DNA from 2 places in the Azospirillum sp. P4_B5 genome. Region 1 is predicted to be linked to the other one. Evidence: riboswitches for the same ligand, from Rfam matches in the RefSeq annotation. Region 1 holds a riboswitch; the other holds the start of a gene.
What was found. Region 1 has a riboswitch for S-adenosylmethionine ahead of metZ (O-succinylhomoserine sulfhydrylase). Riboswitches for the same ligand answer to the same signal wherever they lie in the genome.

Region 1 (15,158 bases):
GGTCAATCAGCTGACGCAGGCGCTGGCGCCGGAACTGCCGCTGCTCGCCCGCGACGGCGGCTTCATCGCGCGCGACTATTCCTACGCGCTCGACGAGCTGGTGACCCTGCGCGACGAGAGCCGGCGGCTGATCGCCGGGCTTCAGGTCAAGTACGCCGGCATCGCCGGGGTGCCGGCGCTGAAGATCAAGCACAACAACGTGCTGGGCTATCACATCGAGGTGACGGCGACCCACGCGGACAAGCTGATGTCCGAGAAGGGGCGCGAGGTCTTCATGCACCGCCAGACCATGGCGAACGCCGTGCGTTTCGGCACGGTCGAGCTGTCGGACCTGGAGCGCCGCATCTCCGAGGCCGCCGACAAGGCGCTGGCCGTGGAGCTGGAGCTGTTCAACGACCTCGTCGAGGAGGTGACCAGCCGCGCCGAGGCCATCGCCCAGGCCGCCCACGCGCTGGCCGCTCTGGACGTCGCCGCCGCGCTGGCCGAGCTGGCGGCGGAGCGGCGTTACCGCCGGCCGGTGGTGGACGGCAGCCTCGCCTTCTCGATCAAGGGCGGGCGCCACCCGGTGGTGGAGGCGGTGCTGGACGCCGGCCACGCCGGCCCCTTCGTCGCCAACGACTGCGACCTTGCCCCGGACAACCGGCTGTGGCTGCTGACCGGTCCGAACATGGCCGGTAAGTCCACCTTCCTGCGCCAGAACGCGCTGATCGCCGTGCTCGCCCAGATGGGCAGCTTCGTGCCGGCGGAGAGCGCGCACATCGGGGTGGTGGACCGGCTCTACAGCCGCGTGGGTGCGGCCGACGATCTGGCGCGCGGCCGCTCCACCTTCATGGTGGAGATGGTGGAGACGGCGGCCATCCTGAACCAGTCCGGCGACCGCGCGCTGGTCATCCTGGACGAGATCGGGCGCGGCACCGCAACCTTCGACGGCCTGTCCATCGCCTGGGCCTGCGTGGAGCATCTGCACGACGTCAACCGCTGCCGCGCGCTGTTCGCCACCCACTACCACGAGCTGACCATGCTGGCCGGCAAGCTGCCGGGCCTGTCCTGCCACACCATGCGCATTAAGGAATGGCAGGGCGACGTGGTCTTCCTGCACGAGGTGACGGCGGGGGCGGCGGACCGCAGCTACGGCATCCATGTGGCGAAGCTGGCCGGCCTGCCCGGCGCCGTCGTGGGCCGCGCCGAGGAGGTGCTGACCATTCTGGAGTCGGGCGACCAGAACGCGGCCATCCACCGTCTGGCCGAGGATCTGCCGCTGTTCAGCGCCGCCCTGAAGCGCCCGCCGCCGACCCCCGCAGCGTCACCCGCCGCCCCGCCGGAGCCGTCGCGGGTGGAGGAGGCGCTGAAGTCCATCGACCCGGACAGCCTGACGCCGCGTCAGGCGCTCGACGAGTTGTATCGTCTGAGAGGGTTGCTGTCTTAAGAGGGAGTATTTGAGAAGAGACACACGCCATAGTATGAAAATCCGCCGCCGCAGCGTTCCTTCCCATGGGCAAGGGGCGTTGTCATCCAAGCGGCGGGAAGGGGGTGTGTTTATTGACCCCTGGTAGGGTGCTGGTGATCTGCACGGTCATCCAGACGGTCGTCGCGATCCTCGCGCTGCTCGTCGCCGTGCTGTAAGCCAGACGACGGAGGGGCGGCGCTGCAACGCCGCCCCTCTTTTCGTGTGCACGCCGTTCCGGCCATTGGCCTTTCCAAGCGCGCGGTACCGGAGGTGTCGTCTATTGACCACTGGTACGGGAAATATAGCGCTGAACCACAGCCGCCGCAATCCCATCCCGGGGTCATTCCATGGGCGCTACGCCCGTTCCACGACGTCCTCGTCCATCGGGGCGCCGCGGTCGCGGATGGGGGTGACGTGGCGTTGGGCAGCGGGGCGTTGCGCGTGGCGCAGCTTCTCCTCCACCGCCTCGTTCCGCCCCGACCGAGCGAGTCCGGCGGTACGGTCGCGGGCGGCAGGACCGGTTTGGCGTGAAGCGCGCGGACGGCGACGGCCATCGGGTCCTCGCCCGGCGCGCAGGGGTGGGTGGCGGCCAGCAGGGCCTCGGGCACGCTGGCTGCGAGATAGTCGGCCACGGTCTCGTGCACCGGGATGATCATGGTGATGCGGGTCAGGTCCACCACCTTGCGCACCTGCCCGGACGCGCAGAGCAGGGACAGCGCCTTGCCCGCCGACAGGGCCTCGCCGTTCATCACCAGCAGCAGGCCGATGCCGGCGCTGTCGATGAACTCCAGTCCGGTCAGGTCGAGGAGATGACGGCGCTCCGTCCCGCCCTTTACGTCGGCGATCGCCTGCCGCACCGGGCCGGCGTCCTGGCTGGTGAAGCGCCCGGTGAGCACCAGACGGGCGAAGTGCCGCTCCTGCTCCTTGCGATACTGCACGACCCCTACCCCCTCCCGACGTCTTGCGGCCATGATCCGGTGCCGGGCCTTCGCGGGGCAAGCGGGCGGCGGCATCGGGTCCTGCGCGATGTTGACGCAGGGCAGCCCCTTTTTGTCACGGCTTCCTTGCCCCTTGACGGCGCGCCGCGGCGGTCCTAAAAGCGAGGGCACGTGGTGATTTGGTCGACCGGCTTGCGGGCCACGTAAAACAACCCGCTAAAAAGGTCCGAGCCGCGTCCGCGCCTCGACCCGATCGGTCGGGGCGTTTTTTGTTGTGCCGGTCTGCCCCGCCGGCGGACAGAGGAGACAAAGCGGCCATGGCGCGCACCGATCATCGCAATCCGAACGTCGCGGGGCTTCGCCCGCGTTCCCGTCTGGTCCATGGCGGCGTCCGCCGCTCGTCCTTCGACGAGACCTGCGAGGCGCTCTACCAGACCTCCGGCTTCGTCTACGGCTCGGCGGAGGAGGCGGAGAGCGCCTTCGTCAACGACGGCTCCCGCCACGTCTATTCGCGCTTCCGCAACCCGACCACGGCGATGTTCGAGGACCGGCTGTGCGAGTACGAGGGGGCGGCCTGGGCCTACGCCACGACCAGCGGCATGGCCGCGGTGCACGGCGCCCTGTGGTCGAACCTGCGCACCGGCGACCGCATCGTGGCGCCGCGCTCGCTGTTCATCTCCTGCTACTGGGTGATCAAGGAGCTGTCGGCCCGCTTCGGGGTCGAGGCGGTCTTCGTCGACGGCACCGATCTGTCCCAATGGGAAGAGGCACTGGCCAAGCCGACCAAGGTCGTCTTCCTGGAGACGCCCAGCAATCCGGGGCTGGAGGTCGTCGACCTGCGCGCCGTCAGCGCTCTCGCCCACAAGGCTGGGGCCAAGGTGGTGGTCGACAACGCCTTCGCCACGCCGGTGCTGCAGCGCCCGTTCGAGATGGGGGCGGACGTCGTCATCTATTCGGCGACCAAGCACATCGACGGCCAGGGCCGCTGTCTGGGCGGCATCATCCTGACCAACGACAAGCAATACGGGTCGGACGTGATCCACCCCTATCTGCGCCACACCGGCCCGACCATCTCGCCCTTCAACGCCTGGCTGCTGCTGAAGGGGCTGGAGACGCTGGAGTTGCGCGTGTCGGCGCAGAGCGCGGCGGCCCTGACCGTGGCGGAGTTCCTGGAAGGCCACGCGAAGGTGGAGCGGGTGCTCTATCCGGGTCTGGCCAGCCACCCGCAGCACGACCTTTGCCGCAGCCAGATGACCGGCGGCGGCACCATGCTGTCGATCTTCCTGAAGGGCGGCAAGGAGGAGGCCTTCCGCGCCCTGAACGACCTGCGGATGGTGATGATCTCCAACAACCTGGGCGACTCCAAGAGCCTGATCACCCACCCCGACACCACCACCCATTCCAAGCTGACGGTCGAGGAGAAGGCGGCGGCGAACATCCGTCCGAACCTGCTCCGCCTGTCCGTCGGGCTGGAGGACGCCCAGGACATCGTCGAAGATCTCGACCGCGCGCTCGCTTCCCTGTAAAGACTGGACCCGGAACCAAATGCTGCAGTGCAGCGTTGGCGTCCGGGTCACAGTTTTCCGGTCTGGGCGGTTTTTTGGCCCGGCCGTTTTTTTCAGCCCAGTCCGGGCTTTTGGTGAGGTGGAGCGAATGTCGAGACGCAAGGCCGGCAACGGCGAACCGACGCAACGCTTTCTGACGGTGGCGGGCGATCTGACCCGAACCGGCGTCAAGACCGGCGAGATGGGGGTGGCGGCGGCCCAGACGATCGGCTACCGAACCGCCATGATGGCGGCGGCCATGAACAACCCCATCGACCTCGCCAACCCGGAGTTCGTCCGCATGGGCTCCGAGAAGGTGGAGGCGATGGTGGAGGCCACCCACGCCGTCGCCAAGGGCATCGGCGAGATGCAGCAGGCCTGGATGACCCTCATGCAGGGCCAGCTTCAGGTCGCCATGGTGATGGTGAGCGGCCTCGGCCAGTGCCGCAGCCCCGCCGATCTGGTGGAGTTGCAGCACCGCACCGTCACCGAGTCGGTGGAGGCCGGCATCCACGCCGCGCTTTATATGGTCGAGTCGGTCACGGCCCTGACTCAGGCCGGCATGACCCCCGCCTACCGCACGGTCCGCGCCAACGCCCGCCGTCTGGCGAAGCAGCACGGATAAGGTTGCGGTTCACCACGAAGACACGAAGACACAAAGGCAATCACGAAGACCTTTGTGATTCCTTTGTGCCCTTCGTGTCTTCGTGGTTGAAAACCTCTTCACATCAGCACTGTACGATCACTGCCCCAGCACTTCGAAGCTGGACGGGGCGGGGTCGAGCACGCGGGGGCCGCCGGGGGTGACCTCCAGAACGGCCAGTCCGCGCTCCACGACGCCGTCCGCGCGCAAGCGGAAGATGCCGTCCATGCCTTCGAAGCCGTTGGGGTTGTTCAGCGCCGCGCGGTCGAAGCGGCCCGACGGGTCGGGCATCTTGGCCAGCACCGCGGCGATGGCCGTGGCGTCGTAGGACAGGGTGGCGATCCGCGGCGGCTTGCGCCCGTAGGTCCTCTCGAAGCGCGCCTCGAAGTCGGCGCGGCTCTGCGGGGCCGGGGCGGCGAACCAGGCGCCGGCCAAAGCGGGTTCCTGGCCCAGGCCGGGCTCGTCCCACAGGCCGGTGCCGAGCAGCTTCACCTGCTGGGTGTTCAGCCCGTTGGCCGACAGCGCCGCCGCCAGACCCTGGGCGCGCGGCCCGCCTTCGGCCAGCATGACCGCCTGCGGCTGCACGCCGGCCTGGGTCACCTGCCGCGCCGGCTGGGCGAGGTCGGTCACCGCCGGGTCGTAGCGCTCGACCTGCGCCACCTGCCCGCCGAACTGGCGCGAGGCGGCCTGCACGGCGTTGACCACGGCGTCGCCATAGGCGGTGCGCGGGGCCAGAGCGACGTAGCGCGTCGCACCGCGCGAGCGGGCGAAGCCGACCACGCGGGTCACCTGATCGGCGGGCACGAAGCCCAGCACATAGGTGCCGTTGCCGGCCTGGGTCCAATCGTTGGTGAAGGCCAGAACGTCCACGCCCGCGGACTGGGCGACCGGCTTCACCGCCGCCACGTCGGCGGCGAACAGCGGGCCGAGGATCAGGCTCGCCCCCTCGGCGATGGCCTGCCGCGCCGCGTCGGCCGCGCCGGTGGGCGTGCCCTTGGTGTCGCGGGGCAGCAGCTCGAACCGGTCGCCGGCCAGATCGAACAGCGCCATCTGCGCCGACTCCAGCATGGCCTGCCCGATGGCGGCGCTGGACCCGGACAGCGGCAGCAGGATCGCCACCTTCAAGGTCTGCGGGGCGGCCGGAACGGCGGCGACCGGCGCTTGCGGCGCTTGAGTCGGCGGCGCCGGGGCCTTTACAGTCGAGCAGGCCGAAAGCGTGCCAACGACCAACAGGGCGGCGGCAGCCTGCTGCCCCCAAGCGCGCGAGAAAGGTGTCGTCAAGCGTGCCACCAACGATCTCCACATCCGGTCCGGCGCCCGAACCCGTTTCCGGGCCCGGCGTCTCTGGTGACGCTGAAGGTAGCGAGCCGAGGGCCGCAAGTAAACTCGGCGCCGGCCTTTATGTGGTCGCCACCCCCATCGGCAACGCCGCCGACATCACGCTGCGCGCGCTCGACACGCTGCGCCGCGCCGATGCCATCGCCTGCGAGGACACGCGGGTGACGGCGAAGCTGATGGGCATCCATGGCATCCACACGCCCTTCGTCTCCTATCATGAACACAACGCGGCAAAGATGCGTCCGGTCCTCATCGGCCGCATGAAAGCGGGCGAGTCCATCGCGCTGGTCACCGACGCCGGCACGCCGCTGGTCTCCGACCCCGGCTACAAGCTGGTTCGCGAGTGCGTGGCGGAGGGGGTGGCGGTCACCACGCTGCCCGGCGCCTCCGCCCCGCTGGTGGCGCTGGTGCTCTCCGGCCTGCCGACCGACCGCTTCCTGTTCGCCGGCTTTCTGCCCAACAAGAGCAGCGCCCGGCGCGCCGCCGCCGGGGAGCTGAAGAACGTTCCCGCCACGCTGGTCTTCTTCGAGTCGCCGCAGCGCCTGCCCGAGTCGCTGGCCGATCTCGCCGACATCCTGGGCGCGCGGGAGGCCGCTGTGGCGCGGGAGCTGACCAAGCTCTACGAGGAGGTGCGGCGCGGCACCCTGCCGGAGCTGGCCACCCACTACGCCGAGGCCGGCCCGCCGAAGGGCGAGGTCGTGCTGGTGATCGGTCCGCCCGGCGAGGAGGCCACCCCGACCGAGGCCGACGTGGACGCCCTGCTGCGCGAGGCGCTGACCCGCCTGTCGGTCCGCGACGCCGCCGCCGACGTGGCCGCCCGCACCGGCCAGACCAAGCGCGCCGTCTACGCCCGCGCGTTGGAGCTGGCGCGGGAGGGGAAACCATGAGCGCGCCGGACGCCCTGCGCCGCCGGGCGGAGACCTACGGCCGCTACGCCGAGCGGCTCTGCCGGCTGGCGTTGCGGCTGAAGGGTTACCGCATCCTGGAAAGCCGCCTGCGCACACCCATGGGAGAGATCGACATCGTGGCCCGGCGGGGCGACACTCTGGCCATCGTCGAGGTCAAGGCCCGCGGCGACTGGGACACCGCGAACGAGGCGGTCAACGCCCGCCAGCGGGGCCGCCTCGCCCGCGCCGCCCACGCCTATCTGGGGGCCAACCCGCAGTATGCCGGCTATGTCTTGCGCTTCGACGTCATGCTCGTTACCCCTTGGTCCTGGCCGCGCCACGTGCCGGACGCGTGGCGGGCCTGACGCGAAGGCTGAAGAAGAGGAAGGACGCCGCTCGTGACCAGCCGCGCCGAGGCCCGTGACATCCTGCGCCGCGTGGGGCAGCAGCCGGACGAGCAGATCGATCTGGCCGAAGCCGCCCTGGCGCTGGGCGCGCTGGAGGTTCCGGGCGCCGCGCTGGCCGACTACCGCCGTCACCTCGCCGACATCGCCCATGATCTGGCGGAGCGCGTCTCGCCCACCCTCGACGGGCTGGAGGCCCGCGTCTCCTGGCTGCACGAGGTCATCGTGGAGCGCCACGGCTACGCCGGCGACCAGGACACCTACGACGACCTGCAGAACGCCAACCTGCTCCGCGTCATCGACCGCCGCCGCGGCCTGCCGGTGGCGCTGGGCATCCTGTACCTGCACGCCGCCCGCTCGCAGGGCTGGACGATGCTGGGGCTGAACTTCCCCGGCCATTTCCTGGTGCGGCTGGAGGCCGACGGCGCCCGCGCCATCCTCGACCCCTTCAACGAGGGGCAGGTGCGCACCGCCGTCGACCTGCGCGACCTGCTGAAGGCCACCGCCGGCAGCGCCGCGGAGCTGGAGCCCGGCCATTACCAGACGGTGTCCAACCGCGAGATCCTGCTGCGGCTCCAGAACAACATCAAGCTGCGCCACCTCTCCGCCCGCGACGTGCCGCGCGCGCTGGAGGTGCTGGAGGCGATGCGGCTGTTCGCCCCGGCCGAGGCGTCGCTGTGGCGGGAAACCGGCCTTCTGGAGGCCCACAACGGCAACCTCGCCGCGGCCATCGCCGCGCTGGAAAGCTTCCTGGAGCTGACCGCCAGCGAACGGCACCGCCATCAGGTCGCCGCGCTGATCCAGCAGCTCAAGAACCAACTGAACTGACCCTTACTCAAAGCCCGTTTCGGAGACCCGCAGGATGAGCCTCGCCGTCGCCTTCCAGATGGACCCCATCGAGTCCATCAACATCGACACCGACTCGAGCTTCATGATGGCGCTTGAGGCGCAGAAGCGCGGGCACACGCTCTACCACTACCACCCGCGCGACCTCAGCCTGACCGGCAACGTCCTGACCGCCCGCGTTCGCGAGATGACCGTGGTCCGCCAGAAGGGCGCCCACTACACGCTGGGCGAGCCGCGAATCGTCGACCTGTCGACCATGGACGTGGTGCTGATGCGCCAGGACCCGCCCTTCGACATGGCCTACATCACCGCCACCCACATGCTGGAGCACATCCAGCCCAAGGTGCTGGTGCTGAACGACCCGGCGGAGGTGCGCAACGCGCCGGAGAAGCTGTTCGTCACCCATTTCCCCGACCTGATGCCGCCGACGCTGATCACCAGCGACAAGCAGGCCGTCCTGGACTTCCGGGCGCAGCACAAGGACATCATCGTCAAGCCGCTGTTCGGCAACGGCGGGGCCGGCGTCTTCCACCTGAAGCCGGACGACGAGAATCTGGGCTCGCTGCTGGAACTCTTCACCCAGCTCTATCGCGAGCCGGTGATCGTGCAGAAGTACCTGCCGGAGATCCGCCAGGGCGACAAGCGCATCATCCTGATCGACGGCGAGCCCGCCGGCGCCGTCAGCCGCATGCCCCAGGAGGGCGAGGCCCGCGCCAACTTCCACGCCGGCGGCAGCGCCAAGAAGACGGAGCTGACCCCGCGCGAGCAGGAGATCTGCAAGGCCATCGGCCCGGTGCTGCGGGAGAAGGGTCTGGTCTTCGTCGGGATCGACGTGATCGGCGACTACATGACCGAGATCAACGTGACCTCGCCCACCGGCATCCAGGAGATCAACCGGCTCGACGGGTCGGCGCTGGAAGCCACCCTGTGGGACGCCATCGAGCGGCGGCACCGGGAGAGCAAGGGAGCCTGAAAAGTCCCTCTCCCGCCCCGGGAGAGGGAAGGGGCCCGCGCGAAGCGTGGGAAGGGTGAGGGTGCCGGCAACGGGCCGGCATTCAATCTTTGGATGCCCCCTCACCCGGCGCTTCGCGCCACCCTCTCCCGGGGCGGGAGAGGGGATCACACCCTGGCGGCGACGGCGCTCCTGACGAGGTCCACGTACCGGTAATCCAGCCCGTTCTCGGTCAGCAGCGGGCCGCGTTCCGTCTCCACCCACTCCGGTCCCAGCGGCGGCATCACCGTGTCGCCCTCCACATCCCGCTCGACGCGGGTCAGGTGGACGATGTCGGCGAGCGGCAGGGTTTCGCGGAACAGTTCGGCGCCGCCGATCACGGCGACCTCCGGGACGCCGCGGCCGCGGCACCAGTCCAGCGCCGCGTCGAGGCCGCCGAACCAGCGCGCGCCGTCCCGCTCGCCCGGCGGGACACTGCGGCTGACCACGAGATTGTCGCGGCCGGGCAGGGGCTTGCGGGGCAGTGACTCCCAGGTGCGCCGGCCCATCAGGACCGGCTTGCCCATCGTCAGCTCCCGGAAGCGCTTCAGGTCGCCGGGCAGGGACCAGGGCAGAGTGCCGTTGCGGCCGATCACGCCGTTGCGCGCCGCGGCAACCACCAGACTGATGCGCATCCCAACCCCTTTCCCGGACCGTTCACCCCACCTTACGCCGCGCGAAGCTGCTGAAGGAAGCTTCCGACCTCCCGGTGCAGCGTGTCGAGCTGGTGGCCGAGCTGGCGCGACATCTCCAGCACGTCGCGGGCGGTGGCGCCGCTCTGGGTCGCCGCACCGGTGACGCCGGTGATGTTGGCCGACACCTCCTGCGTGCCGCCCGCCGCCTCCTGGACGTTGCGGCTGATCTCGCGGGTGGCCGCCCCCTGCTCTTCGACCGCGGAGGCGATGGAGGTGGCGATCTCGTTCACCCGCAGGATGACCTGGGTCACGCCCTGGATTTCGCCGACCGCGTCGCCGGTCACGGACTGGATGTTGGCGACCTGGGCGGCGATCTCCTCCGTGGCCTTGGCGGTCTGGTTGGCCAGCGCCTTGACCTCGCTCGCCACCACGGCGAAGCCCTTGCCGGCCTCGCCGGCGCGGGCCGCCTCGATGGTGGCGTTGAGCGCCAGCAGGTTGGTCTGGCTGGCGATGTCGTTGATGAGCTGGACGACCGCGCCGATCTTCTGCACCGCCTCGGCCAGCCCGCCAACCTTGTCGTTGGCCCGCCCGCTGAGGGTCACCGCCTCGCCGGCGATGCGCGACGACTCGGCGACCTGCCGGCTGATCTCCTGGATCGAGCCGGCCAGCTCCTCCGACGCGGCGGCCACGGTCTGCACGTTGGCGGAGGTTTGCTCGGTCGCCGCGGCGACCGAGGTCGCCAACTCGTCGGTCTGGGCGGCGGCGCGGCTCATCTCGGCCGCGCGCTCCTCCATCGTCGCCGCCGCATCGGACACGGTGCGGACGACGGCGCCGATGCTCTGCTCGAAACTGGCGGCCAGCGCCAGCATGGCGCGGTGCTTGTCCTCCTCGGCGCGCTGGGCCGACGCGGCTTGCTCGGCCTCCAGCCGCTGCTTGTCGCGGGCGTTGTTCTGGAAGACCAGAACGGCCTTGGCCATGGCGCCGATCTCGTCGCCGCGCTCCGCCTCGGGGAAGCGGGTGTTCAGGTCGCCGTCGGCCAGCGACCGCATCTTGGCGCCCAGCCCGCGCAGCACCCGGCTGATGTCGGTGCCGACCCAGGCGATCAGGCCGACGGCCGGCACCGCCAGCGCCAGGATGACGAAGGCCAGCGTCCGCAGCTGGTCCAGGAAGGCGGCCCGGATGTCGTCGATGAAGATGCCGGTGCCGATGAAGATGTTCCACGGTTCGAAGCCGCGGACATAACCCAGCTTCACCGCCAGATCGCTGCCGCCGACCGTGCGCGGCCAGTCGTATTCCAGCAGGCCGTCGCCGGTGGCGCGGACCATGCGGATGAACTCCACGATCATGTGGACGCCGTTGGCCGACTTCAGCGGCTTGACGTCGGCGCCGATCAGCTTGGCATTGACGTGGGCGAAGCCGTAGCCGTCCATGGTGTGGGCGAAGAGATACTCCTTGCCGCCGGCGTAGCGGATGCCGGCCACCGCGGCCTTGAAGCGGGCCTGAGCCTCGTCGCGGGTGATCTTGCCGGCGGCGGCGTCCGCCTCCAGCGTGGTGGCCAGGGCAACCCCGGTTTCCACGATGCTGTGCAGCGTCTCCAGCCGGTCGGCGTGCATACGGTTGTAGTTGAGGTAAAGGCCGGCGCCGGCGATGGCGAAGGATGCAACCGAAGCCGCGACGACGAGCGTCCACAGCTTGGCCCGAATGGAAAGCCTCGTGAGGATCATGGGATGTCTGCCTGAAACTGTCTGCCCTGTCCCGCGTCCCGGCAAGCGGCGGTTTGTTTGCCCTTGTCTTCGCCGGGACCTCAAGGATGGTCGACAGTCACAGGAAATCTATAAAGGCGCGTATAAGATTCCGTGGCGCGCCGGGCACTGGGCGCCTTTGTCACACCACGTTTCCGGGTATTCCTGCGGTCAGGCGAGAAGAGCCCCCAGCACGGCGTTCAACCGCTGCCGCCCCTCATGCGTGGCGCGCAACGTGTCCTTGCCAACCTCCAGGAAACCGCCGGCCACCAGACGCTCCAGCGCGGCGGGATCGACCAGCCCGTCGAGGTCGCGGCCGGTCTCCTCGACCAGCCGGGCGCGGGCCACCCCCTCGCGCAGGCGCAGCCCCATCATCAGCAGCTCCGACCCGCGGGACTCGCGGGCGACGGGTTCGGGCGCGGCGGCGCCATGGCCGTCGCGCTCGACCCGCTCCAGCCAGATTTCCGGGGCGCGGTGGGCGCGGGTGGCGAGTTTCTCGCCGTCCAGCGTCAGCCGGCCGTGGGCGCCGGGACCGACGCCGACGTAATCGCCGTAACGCCAGTAGGTCAGGTTGTGGCGGCTCTCCTCGCCGGGGCGGGCGTGGTTGGAAATCTCGTAAGCGGGCAGCCCGGCGCGGTCGAGCAGGCTCTGCGTCGCCTCGTAGAGGTCGCCGGCCAGATCCTCGTCGGGCAGCACCAGATCGCCCCGCGCGTGCAGGGGGAAGAAGGCCGTGCCCTCCTCGATGGTCAGCTGGTAGACCGACAGATGGCCGACCGCGTGGTCGAGCGCTTGGGTCAGCTCCGCTTCCCACGCCGCGACGGATTGGCCGGGGCGGGCGTAGATCAGGTCGAAGCTGAAGCGGGGGAAGGTCCGGGCGGCCAGCGCGATGGCGCCGGTCGCCTCGGCCGCGCTGTGCTGGCGGCCGAGGAACTTCAGCGCGGTGTCGTCCAGCGCCTGGATGCCCATCGACAGGCGGTTGACCCCGGCGGCGCGGAAGGCGCGGAACTTGCCGGCCTCGACCGAGGTCGGGTTGGCCTCCAGCGACACTTCCAGGTCGTCGCCGACCGTCCAGCGGGCGGCGATGCGCTCCAGCACGGCGCCGACCGTCGCCGGCTCCATCAGCGACGGCGTGCCGCCCCCGAAGAAGACCGAGGTGACCCGGCGGCCGGGCGTTGCGTCCGCGTAATGATCCAGCTCCCGCACCAGCGCGGCGCGCCAGCGGTCATGCTCGACCCGGTCGCGGACGTGGCTGTTGAAGTCGCAGTACGGGCACTTCGCCTTGCAGAAGGGCCAGTGGATGTAGATCCCGAAGCCAGGATCAGGAATCACTTGAAGCATCGCTCCACAAGCTGGCGGAAGGCGTCGGCCCGGTGGCTCATCTCGTGCTTCCTGGCCGGGTCCATCTCGCCGAAAGTGATGTCGTGGCCGTCCGGCCTGAACATCGGATCGTAACCGAAACCATGCGCGCCGCGCGGCGGCCAGACCAGCGTGCCGGGGCAGCGGCCTTCCACCGTCTCGACATGGCCGTCCGGCCAGGCGAGCGACAGGGCGCAGACGAACCAGGCGCGGCGGTCGGCCTGGCCCTTCAGCCCGTCCTCGACCTTGCCCATGGCCATCTGGAAGTCCTTTTCCGGACCGGCCCAGCGGGCGGAGTAGATGCCGGGGTCGCCGTTCAGCGCCGGCACCACCATCCCGCTGTCGTCGGCCAGCGCGACATGCCCGGCCTTGGCGGCGGCCAGGGCCTTCAGTTCGGCGTTCGCGACGAAGCTGGTCCCCGTCTCCTCCGGCTCGGGCAGGCCAAGCTCGCCCGCGGACACGAAGGAGGCGGCGTAGGGGCCGAGCAGAGCCGCGATCTCGCAGGGGAGGGCCGATTTCCCCTCCCCTGCGAAGCGGGGGAGGGTTAGGGAGGGGGCAATGCGCAACCGCGCCTTTACTTCACCGCGATCGCCGCCTTCTGCAAGGCCACCAGCTCGTTGATGCCCTTGCGGGCGAGCGCCAGCAGTTCCATGAACTGCGGCTCGCTGAAGGGACGTTCCTCGGCGGTGCCCTGGACCTCGACGATGCCGCCATTGCCGGTCAGCACGAAGTTGGCGTCGGCCTGGGCGGTCGAATCCTCGGCGTAGTCGAGGTCGAGAACGCTGGTGTTCTTGTAGATGCCGCAGGAGACGGCGGCGACATGGTCGGTCAGCGGCATGGTCTTCAGGGCGCCGATCTGCATCAGATGCTGGAAGGCGAGATGCAGGGCGACGAAGCTGCCGGTGATGGCGGCGGTGCGGGTGCCACCGTCGGCCTGGATGACGTCGCAGTCGATCTTGATCTGCTTCTCGCCCATGGCGGCGCGGTCGGTGACGGCGCGCAGCGCGCGGCCGATCAGGCGCTGGATCTCCTGGGTGCGCCCCGACTGCTTGCCCTTGGCGGCCTCGCGGTCGGTGCGGCTGTGGGTGGAGCGCGGCAGCATGCCATATTCGGCGGTGACCCAGCCGAGGCCGGTGTTCTTCAGGAAGCGGGGAACGCCCTCGTCCACGCTGGCGGTGCACAGGACGTGCGTGTCGCCGAAACGCACCAGGCAGGACCCCTCGGCGTGCTTGCTGAAATGGGGCTCAAGGGAAATGGTGCGCAACTGGTCGTGGGCGCGGCCGGAGGGACGCATCGGGCATGATCCGCAAATCTGTTGAAATCGGCGGCAAGCTAGCGCCCGCTGCCCCCGCCGTCCAGCGCGCAACCGGGGCGCACGTTGATTCGGCGCGGACACCTGCCTAAATTCGGGACGCCGCCTTCGCGCTTCAACAGCATCGTCCGGTTCCCGCCCCGCCATGATCACCGAGCTGAACCAACGGTCCCGCGAGATCTTCCGGCTGATCGTCGACGCCTATGTGGCGACCGGCGAGCCGGTGGGCTCGCGCACGATCTCGCGGAGGCTCGGCATGGCCCTGTCGCCCGCGACCATCCGCAACGTCATGGCCGACCTGGAGGAGCAGGGGCTGCTCTACGCCCCCCACACCTCCGCCGGCCGCATCCCCACCGAGGCCGGGCTGCGCCTATTCGTCAACGGCCTGCTGGAGATCGGCAGCCTGAGCGAGGACGAGCGCGGTTCCATCGAGGCCAAATGCGCCTCCTCCGGGCGGTCGCTGCAGGACGTGCTGGGCGAGGCCTCCACCCTGCTGTCCGGCCTGTCGCACTGCGCCGGGCTGGTGGTGGCGCCGAAGACCGACCGGCCGCTGAAGCACATCGAGTTCGTCTCGCTGGCCCCCGGCCGGGCGCTGGTCGTGCTGGTCAACGAGGACGGGCTGGTCGAGAACCGCGTCATCGAGGTGCCGGTGGGCGTGCCCGCCGCGACGCTGCAGATGGTCTCCAACTTCCTCAGCGCGAAGCTGGTCGGCCGCACGCTGGACGAGGCGCGGCAGGCCGTGCTGCGCGAGATCGAGGACCAGAAGACCGAGCTGGACGAATTGTCGCAGCGCGTGGTCTCCGCCGGTCTCGCCACCTGGGCGGGCAGCGGCGGGCAGAACAGCGGCCAGCTCATCGTGCGCGGCCAGGCGAAGCTGCTGGAGGACGTCACCGCCCTGTCGGACCTGGAGCGCGTGCGCGCCCTGTTCGAGGCGCTGGAGACCAAGGAGACCATGCTGCGCCTGCTCGACGCCACCGGGAAGGGTGACGGGGTGCAGATCTTCATCGGCGCGGAGAATGTGCTGTTCGGCCATTCCGGCTGTTCGCTGATCATCTCGCCGTTCCAGAACAGCCGC
Region 2 (15,158 bases), on a different contig from region 1:
GTTCAGCACGGCGCGCGGCGGGATACCGGCGGCGCGGACCTGCACCCGCATGGCGCAGCGCATCGAATAGCCCGCCCGCCAGGTCACCGCGGCGACCTCCGCCGCGGTGACCGCGTCCAGATCGGTGCGGCGCAGCAGCAGGTCGGCCACCGAGTCGTCGACGGACTCCGCCAACCGCAGGGCCAGCCGTTGCGGCAGGGCGGGCCGGCCGGCCAGCTTTGCCTGCCAGTCCGGATGACCGCCCGACCGCTCCACCAGATCCTCCAGCCGGTCGTCCGGGATGACCGCGCCGTCGTTGTCCAGCAGGACGCCCGTGGCCTCCGCGTCGCCCGTGTCGACGATGGCGCAGGACAGCGGCGCGCTGACCGCCGGCCGCCGTGCGATGGCCGACAGCGCCCAGCCTGCGGGGTGGCTGGCGATGATCTCCAGCAGGTCGTCGTCGGTCAGGGTGGCGCAGCAATGGAGGATCGGCTCCGCCACCGAGCGTTCCACGTCGCGGGCCAGCGTGCGCGCCACGGCGGGCGGGGCGCAGGCGACGTCCTTCAGAGCCCCAGCCAGCGCCGTCCGCACATGGGCCGCGTGATCGCGGGCCAGCCGCTCCAGCGTGCGCAGGGCGGTGGCGGTGGCCTTGTCCTGGCGGTCCGGGGGCAGGTCGGGCAGCAGCCGGCACAGCTTGCGCGCCAGATGCGCGCGAACCCCGGCATCGCCCATCCCGGCCCGCCGCGATTCGATCAGCGCCGTGCCGACGCGGCGGCGGGCCGGTTCCGGCGCAGGAGGAGCGGGGGGAGAATCGTCGAACAGATAGCCGAGCAGGTCCGGGTCCACCCCGTCGTCCGCGCAGGGGTCTGCCCGCGGCGCCGAGCGGGCCGTGTCGGGACGGTCGTCCCCTTGATCGGAGTGGAGGGCCTGACGTGGCTGCATCCGGATATCCAACGACGGGCCGGTTAACGGGACGCTAACGGAGCCGACCTTGTCATCGGCGCCCGGCGCAAGCAACCAGACCCTGCGCCACCGGTCCTTCCGTCGGGTTGTGGTGTCGAAGCGTCGAAAAGCGAAGGTTGAAAAGAAAAAGGGCCGCGACCCCGATGGGGCGCGGCCTTGAAGAGTTTAGGGAGGAAACGCACTGCAAAAGCAGTAACGGGGCGGATCATAGGCTTTGACCTTGGCGGATGGTAATACCAAGTTGGTATTGGTGCGGTGCGGTGTGCGCATGGCGATGCGGGAATAAAATGTTGTTTGCCCAGAGGGTGGGCAGGATTTCGACCGTTTGCACACATTCGAGCCGCATGGCCGGATGATGGAAACGCAAACGATCGGACCAACAATATTGTTTGTGACGGGAACGGTGGCGGGTGAAGTCTCGCCGAATGCTGAGCGACATCCACGCAGGCATGCCCTGGAGCACCGCCTCCCTTGGGTGCAGTTCATGCGTTTGACGAATTGTTTGCGAGGCGTGTCGGTCCGCTGGAAAATCCTCCCCCGCGGCGGGCCGCGGCGCGGGGGAGGGGAAAGGGAGACGATGCTCAGGCGGCCAGCTTCTCGCGGATCAGGGCCTTGGTCTCGTCCAGGCCGTAGAGCTGGATGAAGGAGCCCATGCGCGGGCCGGTGGTCTGGCCGAGCAGCACCTCGTAGAGCGCCTGGAACCAGGCGCGCAGCTCGGTGAAGCCATGCTCCTTGCCGACCGCGAAGACCTCGTTCTGGATGACGTCGCCCGCCGCGTCGGCAGGGATGCCGTCCAGACGCTTCAGCAGGTCCTCCAGCGCGGCGCGCTCGGCGTCGGTGGGGGCGCGGAAGCGCTTCGTCGGCTTCACCTGATCCTGGTAGTAGCGGACGGCGTAGCCGACCAGCTTGTCCAGGAAGGGGCTGTTCTCCGGCGTCGCCTCGGGCGCGTAGCGGCTGATGAAGCCCCACATCACGTCCTTGGTCTCGGCGTTCGCCGCCCCGGCGAGGTTGAGCAGCAGGTTGAAGGACACGTCCGAGCGCACCGCCGGCGCCGTGCCGTTGTGGATGTGCCAGGCCGGGTTCTCCAGCGCCTTGGCCGGCTCCTCCACCGGCAGCTTGGCGACGAAGGCCAGATACTCGTCCACCGCCCGCGGGATCACGTCGAAATACAGGCGCTTGGCCGACTTCGGCTTCTGGAACATGTAGAGGGCGAGGCTCTCCGGCGGGGCGTAGGCCAGCCACTCCTCCATGGTCAGGCCGTTGCCCTTGGACTTGGAGATCTTCTGCCCCTTGTCGTCGAGGAACAGTTCGTAGTTGAAGCCCTGCGGCGGGGTGCCGCCGAGGATGTTGACGATCTTCCCGGCCAGCTCGGCCGACGGGATCAGGTCCTTGCCGTACATCTCGTAATCGACGCCCAGCGCGTACCAGCGCATGCCCCAGTCGGGCTTCCACTGGAGCTTCACATGGCCGCCGGTGACGGGAACCTCGACCTTCTTGCCGTCCTCGTCCTGGAAGACGATGGTGCCGGCGTCCACGTCGCGCTCCAGCACCGGGACCTGCAGCACGCGCCCCGTGGAGGGGGAGACCGGCAGGAACGGGCTGTAGGTCTGCTGGCGCTCCTCGCCCAACGTCGGCAGCATGACGGCCATGATCTCGTCATAGCGCCGCAGCACGCCGAGCAGCGCCTCGTCGAAGCGGCCCGACTTGTACCAGTCGGTGGAGGACTGGAACTCGTACTCGAAGCCGAAGCTGTCGAGGAAGGCACGCAGCCGCGCGTTGTTGTGCGCGCCGAAGCTGTCGTGCGTGCCGAAAGGGTCGGGGACCTGGGTCAGCGGCTTGCCGAGGCTGGCGGCGACCAGCTCCTTGTTTGGGATGTTGTCCGGGACCTTGCGCAGCCCGTCCATGTCGTCGGAGAAGCAGAACAGCTTCGTCGGGATGTCGCTCATCCGCTGGAAGGCCTGGCGGACCATGGTGGTGCGCGCCACCTCGCCGAAGGTGCCGATGTGCGGCAGGCCCGACGGACCGTAGCCGGTCTCGAACAGGACGTAGCCTTTGGCCGGCGGCTCCTTCGCGAAGCGCGCGACCAGTTTGCGCGCCTCCTCGAACGGCCACGCCTTCGCCTGCAACGCCAATTCCCGCTCGCCGGTCATGGTAGAGCCCCTTCAAAACTCGACGGAAGTGTAGAAAGGCAGCGACCCTAGGGCCGTCCGCGCCGTCCGTCAACGGGCGCCGCGCTTGTTCGCACCGCCGTTCGGGCGCATCTCTGGATGTGGATCACCCGCCGAGGACCCGCATGAGCTGGCTGTTTCTCTCCGTCGCCATCGCCTTCGAGATCGTGGGCACCGTCGCCATGAAGATGTCCGACGGCATGACCCGCCTGTGGCCCAGCCTGGCGGTGGTGGCCTGCTATCTGGTGGCCTTCGCCATGCTGGCCCAGGCGCTGCGCGAGATCGAGGTCGGCGTGGCCTACGCCATTTGGTCCGCGGTGGGCACGGCGGCCATCGCGGCGATCGGCGTGTGGGTGTTCGGTGAGTCGCTCAGCTTCCTGAAGCTGGCGGGGATTCTGCTGATCGTGGCGGGTGTGGTGAGTCTGCGGATGTCGGGAGGAGGGGCGTAGGGGGCGCTTGTTCCGATAACAGGCTTTGCCATATCCTTATTATCGCCATTAACGTCCTTCTGTAAGTTGACTTATGAAAGTATCCCCGACTTTACAGATTGAGCGGTTAAACCGACTTATTGCAGAGGGGATAGCCCAATTGGATCGCCGTGAAGGCATTCCCGCTGAAGAAGCCCGGCGCCAAACCGAAGCGCGCATCGCTGCGCGGCGCAAAGATAGGTAGAGAAATGGAGTTCTCTGTTTTCGGGTCTGACTGACAATATCCTGTAGTAATGGAGCGCAAAATGAATGATGAAGTTTTAGAAGTTTATGATTCTTTAAAGAAAGAGTTAACTTGGTTGCATGGGCGGTGGAAAATATACCGGCAACTTTACGGAACTTCAAGTGATAGAATTGATTTATTAAATAATTCTGCTCCTACATTCTTTTACTTTACTCAGCAAATTATGATTAACGATATACAGGTATCTTTAGGCAGGTTAACAGATCCGGCAAGGATGGGGAAATCAGAAAATTTATCTCTAGAGCAACTTCAGGAAAGAATTGACAAATTTCATTGTGGAGAATTTTCGCATAATGCAAGGGGACTTCTTGATGCAGTTCATGAAATATGTGATCAATTCCGCGCATTAAGAAATAAAAAGCTTGCCCATCTTGACTTGGATCACGCTCTAGAAAGAAGTGCAAATCCGATTCCCTATGCCTCAAGAGAGCAAGTTGAAAAGGCGCTTCTATCAATGAGGACTTATATGAACCATATCGAAGGATATTTTTATGATAGTGAATATGCATACAACTTGTTCGTAATGAGCAGCGATGGAAATCATTTGGTTTGGATGCTGAAATCGGCTTTGAGATACCGTGAACTTGTGGATGAGGGAGTGATTCCAATTGATGATTTGGAAAAGATGAAGTGGAAGGATGCCTGATTTTGCGTAGAAACTACTAGAAGAAGAAAAAGTGCGAATTCATCGCACGCAATCCGCCAGCCCGTCCCGTTCCACCACGGCCATGCGCCGCTCGATGATCCCCGCCCGCCGCGCCACATAGTTTCCGGGCGGGTTCGGAGACCAGTTGCGGGGGTTGGGCAGAACGATGGCCAGAAGGGCGGCCTCGCGGCGGGTCAGGGCCGAGGCCGGCTTCTTGAAATGGTGGCGGGCGGCGGCCTCGGCGCCGTAGACGCCGTCGTCCCACTCCACGCTGTTCAGATAGACCTCCAGGATGCGGCTCTTCGGCCACAGCGTCTCGATCAGCAGGGTGAACCACGCCTCAATGCCCTTGCGGGTCCAGCTGCGGTCCGGCCAGAGAAAAGCGTTCTTGGCGGTCTGCTGGCTGATCGTGCTGCCGCCACGCAGGCGCCGGCCCTCCTCGTTGTCCTCGAAGGCGCCTTCGATGGCCGCCCAGTCGAAGCCGCCATGGCCGCAAAACAACGTGTCCTCCGACGCGATGACGGCGCGGGCGAGGTGGGGAGAAATTTGCGACATGGGCACCCAGTCGTGCGCCAGCCCGGACCCTCCGGCGGCGCGGATCAGCATCAGCGGCGTCGCCGGCACCGGCACCACACGGTAGAGCGCCGCCCAGCCGACGCTGAAGGCCACCAGGGCGACGGCCAGGGCCATCAGGAGTCTCAGCAGACGCCGGACCGGAAACCGCATGCGCTCGACCTCTCCTCTGCGACGCTCAAGGACGGGGGAGCACTTTCGAGGGGGCGGGCCGATCGGTCAACACGGGTTTGCTCGCATTGCAGCGGCGGGGACCACTATACTGCGCGCCATGGATCTGACCTCGGCGCCCTCCCTCCCGTCCTTCAGCCTCGATGACGCGCCGGCCCTGGTCGCCGGCGCGCGGCGCGTGGTCCTGCTGACCGGCGACGGGGAGGTGGAGGAACTGGCCCCCGCCGCTGCCGCGAAGCGGGCGCGCCGACAGCCGCCGCTCGTGTGCCACGCGCGGGCGATGGCGCGGCGGCTGGGGACGGAGCCCTTCGCCGCCTTCGACCTGCTGGAGCTGTTCGCCTTCGTCCTGCCCGCCCGCTTCTGCGTGCCGACCCCGCGCGGGCTGGCCGAGGCGCTGGACCTGCCGATCCCCGACGGGCTGGAGGACGACGCGCTGGCCCTCCACCGGGCGGTGCGCAAGCTGCTGGGGTTGCTGGGCGCGCCGGGGCGGGAGGAGGCGTCCGACCCCGTGGCCTTCGCCTGGGAGATGGGGCGCGCCGGCTGGCTGTGGGCGCCCGCGGTGCTGGCCGCGCTGGGCAAGCCGGACGGGCCGGAGAAGGGCGCTGCCCGCGCCGGCCTGCGCGTCTGGACGCGCATCAAGGAGTGGCAGGACGGCCCGCCCGAGCCGCCGCCCGCCCACCATCCGGTGGAGCCGGACGAGGCGCGGCGCCGGCTGTCGGTGATGCTGGCGGCCAGCGTGCCCGGCAAGGTGGCCGAGCCGCGCCCGCAGCAGGCCGACTACGCCAGCGCGGTGTCCGCCGCCTTTGCCCCGCGCCCCGCGCCCGACACGCCGAACGTCGTGCTGGCGGAGGCCGGGACGGGCGTCGGCAAGACGCTGGGCTATCTGGCGCCGGCCACGGTGTGGGCGGAGAAGAATGGCGGGACGGTGTGGATCTCCACCTACACCCGCAACCTCCAGCACCAGATCGACGCGGAGCTGGACCGCCTCTACCCCGAGCCGGCGACCAAGGCGCGCAAGGTTGTGCTGCGCAAGGGTCGGGAAAACTACCTGTGCCTGCTGAACCTGGAGGAGGCGGTGCGCGGCATGCCGATGCAGCCGCACCACGCCATCGGGGTCGGGCTGATGGCGCGCTGGGCCGCGGCGACCCGCGACGGCGACCTGACCGGCGGCGACTTTCCCGGCTGGCTGGTCGACATCGCCGGGCGCGGGCGGACTCTGGGACTCGCCGACCGGCGGGGCGAGTGCATCTACTCCGCCTGCGACCATTACGCCCGCTGCTACATCGAGAAGAGCGTGCGTCGCGCCCGCAAGGCCGACGTGGTGATCGCCAACCATGCGCTGGTCATGGTGCAGGCGGCGCTGGGCGGCGGCGAGGAGCCGACCCTGCCCACCCGCTACGTCTTCGACGAGGGGCACCATGTCTTCGACGCGGCGGACAGCGCCTTCGCCGGGCATCTGACCGGACGTGAGACCCAGGAACTGCGGCGCTGGCTGCTGGGCGCCGAGGAGACGGGGCGCAGCCGCGCCCGCGGGCTGAAGCGCCGCATCGAGGATCTGGTCGCCAGCGACGAGCGCGCGCAGGAGCTGATGGACGCGGTGATGCTGGGCGCCCGCGTCCTGCCGGCGGAGGGCTGGGCGGCGCGCCTGTCCGCCGACAACCCGCAGGGGCCGACCGAGGCTTTCCTGCTCGCCGCGCGGCGGCAGGTCTATTCGCGAACGGCGGGGCAGGGCGGCCCCTACAGCCTGGAGGCCGACAAGGCATACCCGGTGGACGGTCTGCTCGACGCGGCGGCGGCGCTGGAGGCCGCGCTGGTCCGGCTGTCGGAACCGCTGGCCGGGCTGGCCAAGCGGCTGGCGGCAAGGCTGGAGGACGAGACGGCGGAGCTGGACAGCGACCAGCGGCGGCGCATCGACGCCATGGCGCGCAGCCTGACCCGGCGCGGCGTGCTGACGGTCGAGGCGTGGCGGGCCATGCTGAAAACGCTGCCGGTGGAGACGCCGGCGCAGTTCGTGGACTGGTTCGCGGTGGAGCGGATCGACGGGCGCGACGTCGATGTCGGGCTCTACCGCCACTGGATCGACCCGACCGTGCCTTTTGCGGAGGCCCTGGCCGGGCCGGCGCACGGCATGGTGGTCACCTCCGCCACGCTGACCGACGGCACCGGCGACACCGCGATGGACTGGCAGGCGGCGGAGGACCGCTGCGGCGCCAGCCACCTGCCCAAGCCGGCGCTGCGCGCCCAGGTGCCGTCGCCCTTCGACTATCCCAACCGCACGCGGGTGATGGTGGTCACCGACGTGCGCAAGGACGATCTGGGGCAGGTGGCGTCGGCCTACCGCACGCTGTTCCAGGCGGCGGGGGGCGGGGGCTTGGGGCTGTTCACCGCGATCAGCCGGCTGCGCGCCGTCTACGACCGCATCGTGGAGCCGCTGGACGCCACCGGCGTCCCGCTCTACGCCCAGCACGTCGACCCGCTGGACGTGGCGACCCTGATCGACATCTTCCGGGGGGAGGAGCACGCCTGCCTGCTTGGCACCGACGCGGTGCGCGACGGGGTGGACGTGCCGGGCCGCTCGCTGCGGCTGATCGTCTTCGACCGGGTGCCCTGGCCGCGCCCCGACATCCTGCACCGCGCCCGGCGCGACGCCTTCGGGCGGCGGCGCTACGAGGACATGATCGCGCGGCTGCGGCTGAAACAGGCCTTCGGCCGGCTGGTGCGGCGGGCCGACGACACGGGGGTCTTCGTGTTGCTCGACCCGATGATGCCGAGCCGCCTGTTCGGCGCCTTCCCCGAGGGGGTGGAGGTCCGCCGCGTCGGCATCAAGGAGGCGGTGGAGGCGACCGCGGAGTTCCTGCGCGGCTGGTGAGCGCTCTGAATTATTGGCGTTTTTCCTTTGTGGACAGAAATTTATTCGTGATCGGAGCTTGCTTGATCGGAGTGGTTATGGTTTGTGTTGAAGGACTTTCATCATTGAGTATTTTTTCCTTTTCGGTTTGTTGTCTTGTTTGGGAATTGCTTGAGGGTATGACGAATGGATTGGTTCTCCATTCATCGGTTTTCGTTTTGATAACAAGAATGTATTTCCCCGCTCCAAGCTTGGGGCTGACGTTGAAGTCAAAGACCAGATCCTTGTCCTGCCCTTCTTCTATATTTTTTAACTTTGGTGCTGATGTAATGACCGAATCGAAAGGGGCTATAGGTTCATCGTTCTGATTTGATTCTGGTCTGTTGTAGAAATCGGAGTATCGGTAAAATTCAATGAGAATTGGGTTGCTTTCCTGCAGTTTCCCTGCGGGAAACATGTGGACAGCAAATCCTACGCGATTCGCGGCCGATTCCTTCTTCTGTATAACTTGAGTAATTTTCGCGTCTATGAGATTGTTTCTGGGAATGGTTGCTGGGCCAACACAAGCCACGACGAGCAGCAAAAATCCCAAAAGCAGGCTGATTTTTGACGTTGGTCGGAGCGGACGTTCTATCGTTGTCATGGCTGTGTGGCCTATCCCTGTTTGTTTTCTCAAATCTCAATGAGGTAAATTTGAGAATTCGTAGGATTGTAAGTTTGAACTGCCGTTCTGTATTGAATTGCGTACGTCCCGAGGCGCGTGGATGCACCTTTGCGAGCGGTAAGCGTTCCCATCTGATTGGGGGCGAGGTTGACGCGGTCCGTTCGCGGTTGGAGGGGTTCGAAGGCCGTTTCGAAATAGTTCTCAGCGTATGGCCCCTGGAGACGTGCCAAGTGTTCCCTTGCGCGGACGCCAGAGTACCAAAACTGCGTTTCGATCAGCCCGTTCGACGACTGTTGAGTCGGATTGACGAAATCCGCGGCGGCGACTTCCGTTCCGCCGGTTTTGTAACCCATCAGCTCGCGAAAAGCCGTCAAGGCAGCGATGGCATAGGAAGAAATCTTGTCCCCAGCATTGCGAATGTCCACAGTCGAGCAACCACCCAGAATGGTTGGAATAACCAGACTTGATGTCATGCCGATAATCAAACTTCTTCTTGTGATTGGCGATGATGAAAATGAAATCTCAAATCCACTTTCGTTCATTTCTGCCTCCGCTTTCTAAAAAGAGTACGTGGGAAGCAAAAATATAGAATTATAATCAGTTTAATGAAAATGCGGCAGTTGGACGCCATGCGATTGCATGTCAACCAAAGTTTGAGTATATTTTCCAGTTGATTGAAGCGGGTCAAAAAGGCCGCAGATTTTCGTATATTTGGCTAGCTTAGAGAAATTTCTCAAAAAATTCGTTGTATAAAGATGAACTATTGATTGGTCATAATGTGTTGTCGTTGTTTATCATTGCCAGCCATCATCGTAAAATATAGCATTTTACCAAAATTGAATATTCTATGCTTGCTGTTGGTTGGTGCGCAGTTGTCCGGCAGGCAAGATATGGACGCCGATGGCGCTCGCCGCGAAGGGAAAAGTGCCGGAGTGTACGCCGTGGCAACTCGGAACGGCAACCTGACCGGCGGCGATTTTCCCGGCTGGCAGGCGGCCTATCCTCCCGTTCCGATCCGGTCGACCTCGAAGGGCGTCGTCTGGTAGATCTGGTTGATCCAGTTCGCGAACAGCAGATGGGCGTGGCTCCGCCACCGGTTCTCGGGCGGGCGGCTCGGATCGTCGTCCGGGAAATAGCCGTGGGGAACCGGCGTCGCCGCGTCCTTGGCGACGTCCCGGACATACTCGTTGCGCAGCGTGTCCGTGTCGTACTCGATGTGGTTGAACATGTGCAGCGACCGGTGGGCGGCGTCCTCCAGCAGGCAGGGGCCGGCCTCCGGGGAATCCAGGAGCACGCGCAGGCCGCTGTCGGGGGGGATGTCCTCCTCGCGCACTTCGGTCCAGCGCGACACCGGGATGGGCACACCGTCGGACAGGCCGCACAGATAGGGCGAGGCGGGCGCGCGGTTGCGGTGCCGGTACACGCCGGACGCCTTGCGAGACAGAAGATGTTTCGGCACGCCGTGGAAATGATGAAGGGCGGCCTGCGCCGCCCAACAGATGTTCAGGCAGGAATGGACGTGGCTCTGCGTCCAGTCGAAGACCGAGCGCAGCTCGTCCCAATAGGACACCTCCTCGAAGGGCATCGTTTCGACCGGGGCGCCGGTGATGATGAAGCCGTCGAATTTTTCGCGGCGCGCGTCCTCCCACGACCGGTAGAAGGCGCTCATGTGGTCCGCCGCGGTGTTGCGCGGCACATGGTTGGTGATCCGGATCAGCGACAGCTCGACCTGAAGCGGCGTGCTGCCGAGAAGGCGCGCGATCTGCGTCTCGGTCCGGATCTTGTCAGGCATCAGGTTGAGCAGGCCGAAGCGCAGGGGCCGGATGTCCTGCCGGATGGCGTCGGCCTCCTGCATGACCATGACGCCCTCGGCCTGCAGGGCGGTGAAGGCGGGAAGATCGTTGGGTATCCTGATGGGCATGACTCGTCCGGCTCCGCTGTCGGTGCATCGGTCGGAACAGACGTCATGGCGAACCCCGTTTGTTTGCCGGTCCGGCCACATCCCCCTTCGGGGCGCCACCTTGCTCGGGAAAGCAGGTTGGCGTTGAGCGTCCGCTCAACTCTTGATGCGCGGCGCACATTATACGGGCAGCGGCGGCTTGGCAACAGCGGCGGGACCGCCGGTGGGCGGTCCCGATCACAGGATCCTCAGGCCCCCTTGCCTCAGGCCGCCTTGCCTCAGGCCGCCTTGATGGCGACGAGGAAATTCTCCACCTCGCTCTTCAGGCGCATCGCCCCCTGGTTCAGGTCGCCGGAGGCCGACATCACCTGGGTCGCGGCGCTGCCGGTCTCGGTCGCGGCCTGCGACACGCGGCCGATGTTGCTCGTCACTTCCTGGGTGCTCTGCGCCGCCTGCTGGACGCTGCGGCTGATCTCCTGGGTCGCGGCGCCCTGCTCCTCGATGGCGGCGGCGATGGAGGAGGAGATGTCGTTGATCGAGGCGATGGTCGCCCCGATCCCGCGGATGGCGCCGACCGCCCCGCCGGTGGCCGCCTGGATGGCGCCAATCTGTTGGGCGATCTCCTCCGTCGCCTTGGAGGTCTGGTTGGCGAGGCTCTTCACCTCGCTCGCCACGACGGCGAAGCCCTTGCCGGCCTCGCCCGCCCGGGCGGCCTCGATGGTGGCGTTCAGCGCCAGCAGGTTGGTCTGGGCGGCGATGTTCTGGATCAGGTCCACCACGTCGCCGATGCGCTGCGCCGCCTCCGACAACCCCTGCACGGTGGCGTTGGTGCGGTCGGCCTCGTCCACCGCCTTGCCGGCGATGCCGGCCGACTGCGACACCTGCTGGGAGATCTCGGTGATGGAGGCGGCCATCTCCTCCGACGCGGCGGCGACGGTCTGCACGTTGGCGGAGGTCAGCTCCGCCGCCGCCGCCGCGCTGCCGGCCTCGGCCCGCGTGTGCTCGGCGATGTCGGTCATGCTGCGGGCGGTGGTGTCGAGCTGCGACGCCGCGGCGCCCACGGTCTGCAGGACGCTGTGCACCGCGCCGTCGAAGCTGCGGATCAGCGAATCGACCCGCTCGGTGCGGCGGCGCTTGTTCTCCTCCTCGGCGGCCTGGGCGGCGGTCAGGCGCTCCGCCTCGATCAGCCCGTCCTTGAAGACCTGCACCGCGCGGGCCATGGCGCCGATCTCGTCCTGCCGGTTGCCGCCTTCCACCGCGACGCCAAGGTCGCGCTTGGCCAGACGGTCCATGATGGAGGTCAGGGCGACGATGGGCCGGGCGACCGACTTCGTCATGGCGATGCCGGCGAGCAGGCAGAGGACCGCCACGAAGGCGATGGCGCCCAGAATCCAGCTCTGCGCCCCGACATAGGTGGCGCGGCCCGAGTCCGCCGCCTTCGTGGCGTTTGCGACGTTGGACGCGGTCAGGTCATTGATGAGCGCGGAGCAGTCATCGAACGCCTTGCGCGATTCCTCCCGGTAGATGCCGGTGGCCTTCTCGTTCTCGTTGGCCCGGGAGGGGGGAAGCAACTTGCCCTGGCTGATTTTCAGATAGCCGTCCCAAGCCGCCTCCCAGCGCTTGAAGGTCTGGGTTTCCCAACCGGGGGCCAGCAGCGGCTCATACTTCCGCCGGGCCTCCGCCAGGCGGTTCAGAACCGTGGTCATCTCCTTTTCGACCTCGGCCATTTCCGCCGGGTAGAGCGACAGGATGTGGGACGCCTCCAGGATGCGGTAATCGTTCGCCGCACCGTCGATCTCTCCGATGGCGGTGACGCTGGGCAGCCAGTTGGAGCGGATTTCCTCCGCGGCGTGGTTGACGGTGCTCAGGCGGTCGACGGCGAACAGTCCCAGGGCGATCGACATCAGCAGGACCGCGACGGTGGCGGCGACCACCTTGGTCCGGATGGTCATGGAACTCAGCATGGACATGGCGCGTATCTCTTTCCCCCGAAACGATGCGGCGGCGATTGATTGTTTTGAGTCTGAACGAAAGGAGACGGCAGACCAGACGTCCATGCGTCGGGCGTTGGACTTGCCGGGATCAAATGATGGAACAACAAATATTAAGAAAGACGCAAGAAAGACGCGGGACGGTCTGCTTTGCGTTGTCGCGCGCGCTCTCTTACTGTTCGGAACGACGAACGGCCGGGAGACGGCAAGCCGAGGTTCAGAGGGGCGGCGCGTAGGTGGCCAGCAGGAAGGACAGGGTGACCACGCTGGCGATGGTGGACATCAGGATCGCGGCGGAGGTGCGCTCCACATAGATGCGGTACTGGCTGGCCACCACGAAGGTCAGGGCGCCGGTGGGCAGGCCGGCGAGGATGATGGCCGACCCGGCCCAGAAGGGGTCCAGCGGGAACAGGGTCTGGATGAGGAGCCAGGCCAGCGCCGGCTGCACCACCAGTTTCAGGCCGCTGATCCAGCCGACCTCCAGCAGGTTGGCCTTCAGGCTCTGAGTCGCCAGGAACAGGCCGATGGCGAACAGCGCGCAGGGACCGGCGGAGGCGCCCATCAGGTCGCAGTAGATGGCGATCGGGCGCGGCACCGGCACGCCGGACAGGAAGACCGACCAGGCGAGCCCCAGGGCCGTGGAGATGATCAGCGGGTTCTTGAGCAGCGCGCGGCCCACGTCGCGCAGCGCCTTGCCGATCCCGCCGCCCTGGCTGTTGGCGAACTCCAGCCAGATCACCGCGATGCCGACCATGATCGCGCTCATGATGACGGTGGCGAGGATGGCCGGGGCCAGACGGTCCGGGCCGAAGGCGGCCAGGAACAACGGGATGCCCATGTAGCCGGTGTTGGAGAAGCAGGCGTTCAGCCCCTGCATGCATCGGATCTGCGTCCGCTCCCGGTGGATCAGCCAGCCGAGCAGGGCGCCCAGCGCGTAGACCGCCAGCATCGAGCCGAGGAAGGCGCCGATGAAGGGGCCGTTGAAGATCTCCGACAGCGAGCGCTTCGCGGTGCCGAGGAACAGGACCGGCGGCAGAGCCATCCAATAGACGAACTTGTTCAGCGCCTCCGACGAGGCGGGACCGAGAAGCTTCGCCTTACCGGAAAGGACGCCCGCCAGGATGATGGCGAAGACCGGGAGCGCCACGTTGAAGACCACCGACATGGGGCCCGACCTTAAGGGGCAACCTGTCCCCTGTCGAGGGACCCACCCGTCCGCCGCGGGCATAGCTCCCTTGACGGCGCTCCCTCCCTTGACGGCGCGCGGGGGGCGGGCAAGATTGGGCGGGGCCCTTTTTCCGCAGGAGTTTCGATGATCAACCATCACAGCGCGCTCATCTACGTCATGGTGCTGGTGTCGGCGTGCGACGGCGACATGACGGACGCGGAGCTTGAGGCCATCGGCGAGAACGTCCGCTACCTGCCGATCTTCAAGGATTTCGACATCGACCGGCTGACCGACGTGACCCGCGAATGCTCCGGCCTGCTGGCCGACGCCGACGGGCTGGAGACGACGCTCCAGATCGTCAAGGAGGCCATTCCGTCCAAGCTGTCGGAGACCGCCTACGCGCTCGCCTGCGACATCGCCGCGGCGGACCCGTCGGCCTCGCAGGAGGAGCTGCGAATGCTGGAGCTGATCCGGCACAAGCTGGGCGTGGACCGGCTGTGCGCCGCCGCCATCGAACGCGGCGCGCGGGCGCGCCACACCCGCCTGTGACGGACCGGGACATGACCGGACAGACGGCTCTGACGGGGCGGACGGTCGGCTTTATCGGGCTCGGCCTGATGGGCCGGCCCATGGCCCGCAATCTGGCGAAGGCCGGCGCGGCGCTGCTGATCAGCAGCCGCAGCCCCGGGCCGGTCGAGGAGCTGGCGGGCGAGGGCATGAGCCCCGCCGCCAACCCCGCCGAGGTCGCCGCCCGCGCCGACGCCATCGTTCTGATGCTGTCGGACACCGTGGCGGTGGAGGCGGTGGCGGCGTCCCTGATGGACGCGCTGCGGCCCGGCCATCTCGTCATCGACATGGGCACCACGGCGGTCGGGGCGACCCGCAAGCTGGCCGAGGCCGTCCGCGCCAAGGGCGCCGACTGGGTGGACGCCCCGGTGTCGGGCGGTACGGTGGCGGCGGAGGCCGGCACCCTGACCATCATGGCCGGCGGCACGGAGGAGGCGTTCGCCCGCGCTCTGCCGCTGTTCCAGGCGATGGGCCAGCGCATCACCCATGTCGGCGACAGCGGGGCCGGGCAGGTCGCCAAGATGGCCAATCAGGTGATCGTCGCGCTGAGCATCGGCGCGGTGGCCGAGGCGCTGGCGCTGGCCAAAGCGGCGGGGGTGGAGCCGGGAAAGGTCCGCGAGGCCATCCGCGGCGGCTTCGCCGAGTCGCGCATCCTGGAACTGCACGGCCAGCGCATGGTCTCCGGCGACTTCACGCCGGGCGGCCGCGTGGTCACCCAGATCAAGGACCTTAAACAGGCGGAGGAACTGGCGGAGCAGTCCGGCATCCAGCTTCCCGCGCTGGGCCTC

Region 2: it holds a riboswitch for S-adenosylmethionine, as region 1 does, so the genes downstream of both, AC1DVI_RS29320 (homoserine O-succinyltransferase) here and metZ (O-succinylhomoserine sulfhydrylase) in region 1, are expected to answer to the same signal.

Annotation. Positions count from the first base shown of each region.
Region 1 covers NZ_JBFUHT010000044.1:39,583-54,740, reverse strand. The annotation lists gene mutS (DNA mismatch repair protein MutS) at 1-1,426, shown strand, start outside; gene AC1DVI_RS26025 (STAS domain-containing protein) at 1,537-2,385, opposite strand; SAM riboswitch at 2,547-2,626, shown strand; gene metZ (O-succinylhomoserine sulfhydrylase) at 2,703-3,911, shown strand; gene AC1DVI_RS26015 (phasin family protein) at 4,039-4,554, shown strand; gene AC1DVI_RS26010 (penicillin-binding protein activator) at 4,672-5,862, opposite strand; gene rsmI (16S rRNA (cytidine(1402)-2'-O)-methyltransferase) at 5,856-6,797, shown strand; gene AC1DVI_RS26000 (YraN family protein) at 6,794-7,162, shown strand; gene AC1DVI_RS25995 (SirB1 family protein) at 7,196-8,029, shown strand; gene gshB (glutathione synthase) at 8,064-9,020, shown strand; gene AC1DVI_RS25985 (dihydrofolate reductase) at 9,167-9,673, opposite strand; gene AC1DVI_RS25980 (methyl-accepting chemotaxis protein) at 9,706-11,397, opposite strand; gene hemW (radical SAM family heme chaperone HemW) at 11,587-12,753, opposite strand; gene AC1DVI_RS25970 (non-canonical purine NTP pyrophosphatase) at 12,741-13,331, opposite strand; gene rph (ribonuclease PH) at 13,346-14,065, opposite strand; gene hrcA (heat-inducible transcriptional repressor HrcA) at 14,229-15,158, shown strand, end outside.
Region 2 covers NZ_JBFUHT010000062.1:9,811-24,968, reverse strand. The annotation lists gene AC1DVI_RS29360 (DUF2336 domain-containing protein) at 1-921, opposite strand, end outside; gene AC1DVI_RS29355 (lysine--tRNA ligase) at 1,524-3,092, opposite strand; gene AC1DVI_RS29350 (DMT family transporter) at 3,236-3,559, shown strand; gene AC1DVI_RS29345 (AbiU2 domain-containing protein) at 3,844-4,488, shown strand; gene mtgA (monofunctional biosynthetic peptidoglycan transglycosylase) at 4,528-5,214, opposite strand; gene AC1DVI_RS29335 (ATP-dependent DNA helicase) at 5,333-8,101, shown strand; gene AC1DVI_RS29330 (hypothetical protein) at 8,112-8,723, opposite strand; gene AC1DVI_RS29325 (hypothetical protein) at 8,753-9,286, opposite strand; gene AC1DVI_RS29320 (homoserine O-succinyltransferase) at 9,742-10,665, opposite strand; SAM-I-IV-variant riboswitch at 10,715-10,819, opposite strand; gene AC1DVI_RS29315 (methyl-accepting chemotaxis protein) at 10,923-12,614, opposite strand; gene AC1DVI_RS29310 (AEC family transporter) at 12,853-13,800, opposite strand; gene AC1DVI_RS29305 (tellurite resistance TerB family protein) at 13,948-14,352, shown strand; gene AC1DVI_RS29300 (NAD(P)-dependent oxidoreductase) at 14,364-15,158, shown strand, end outside.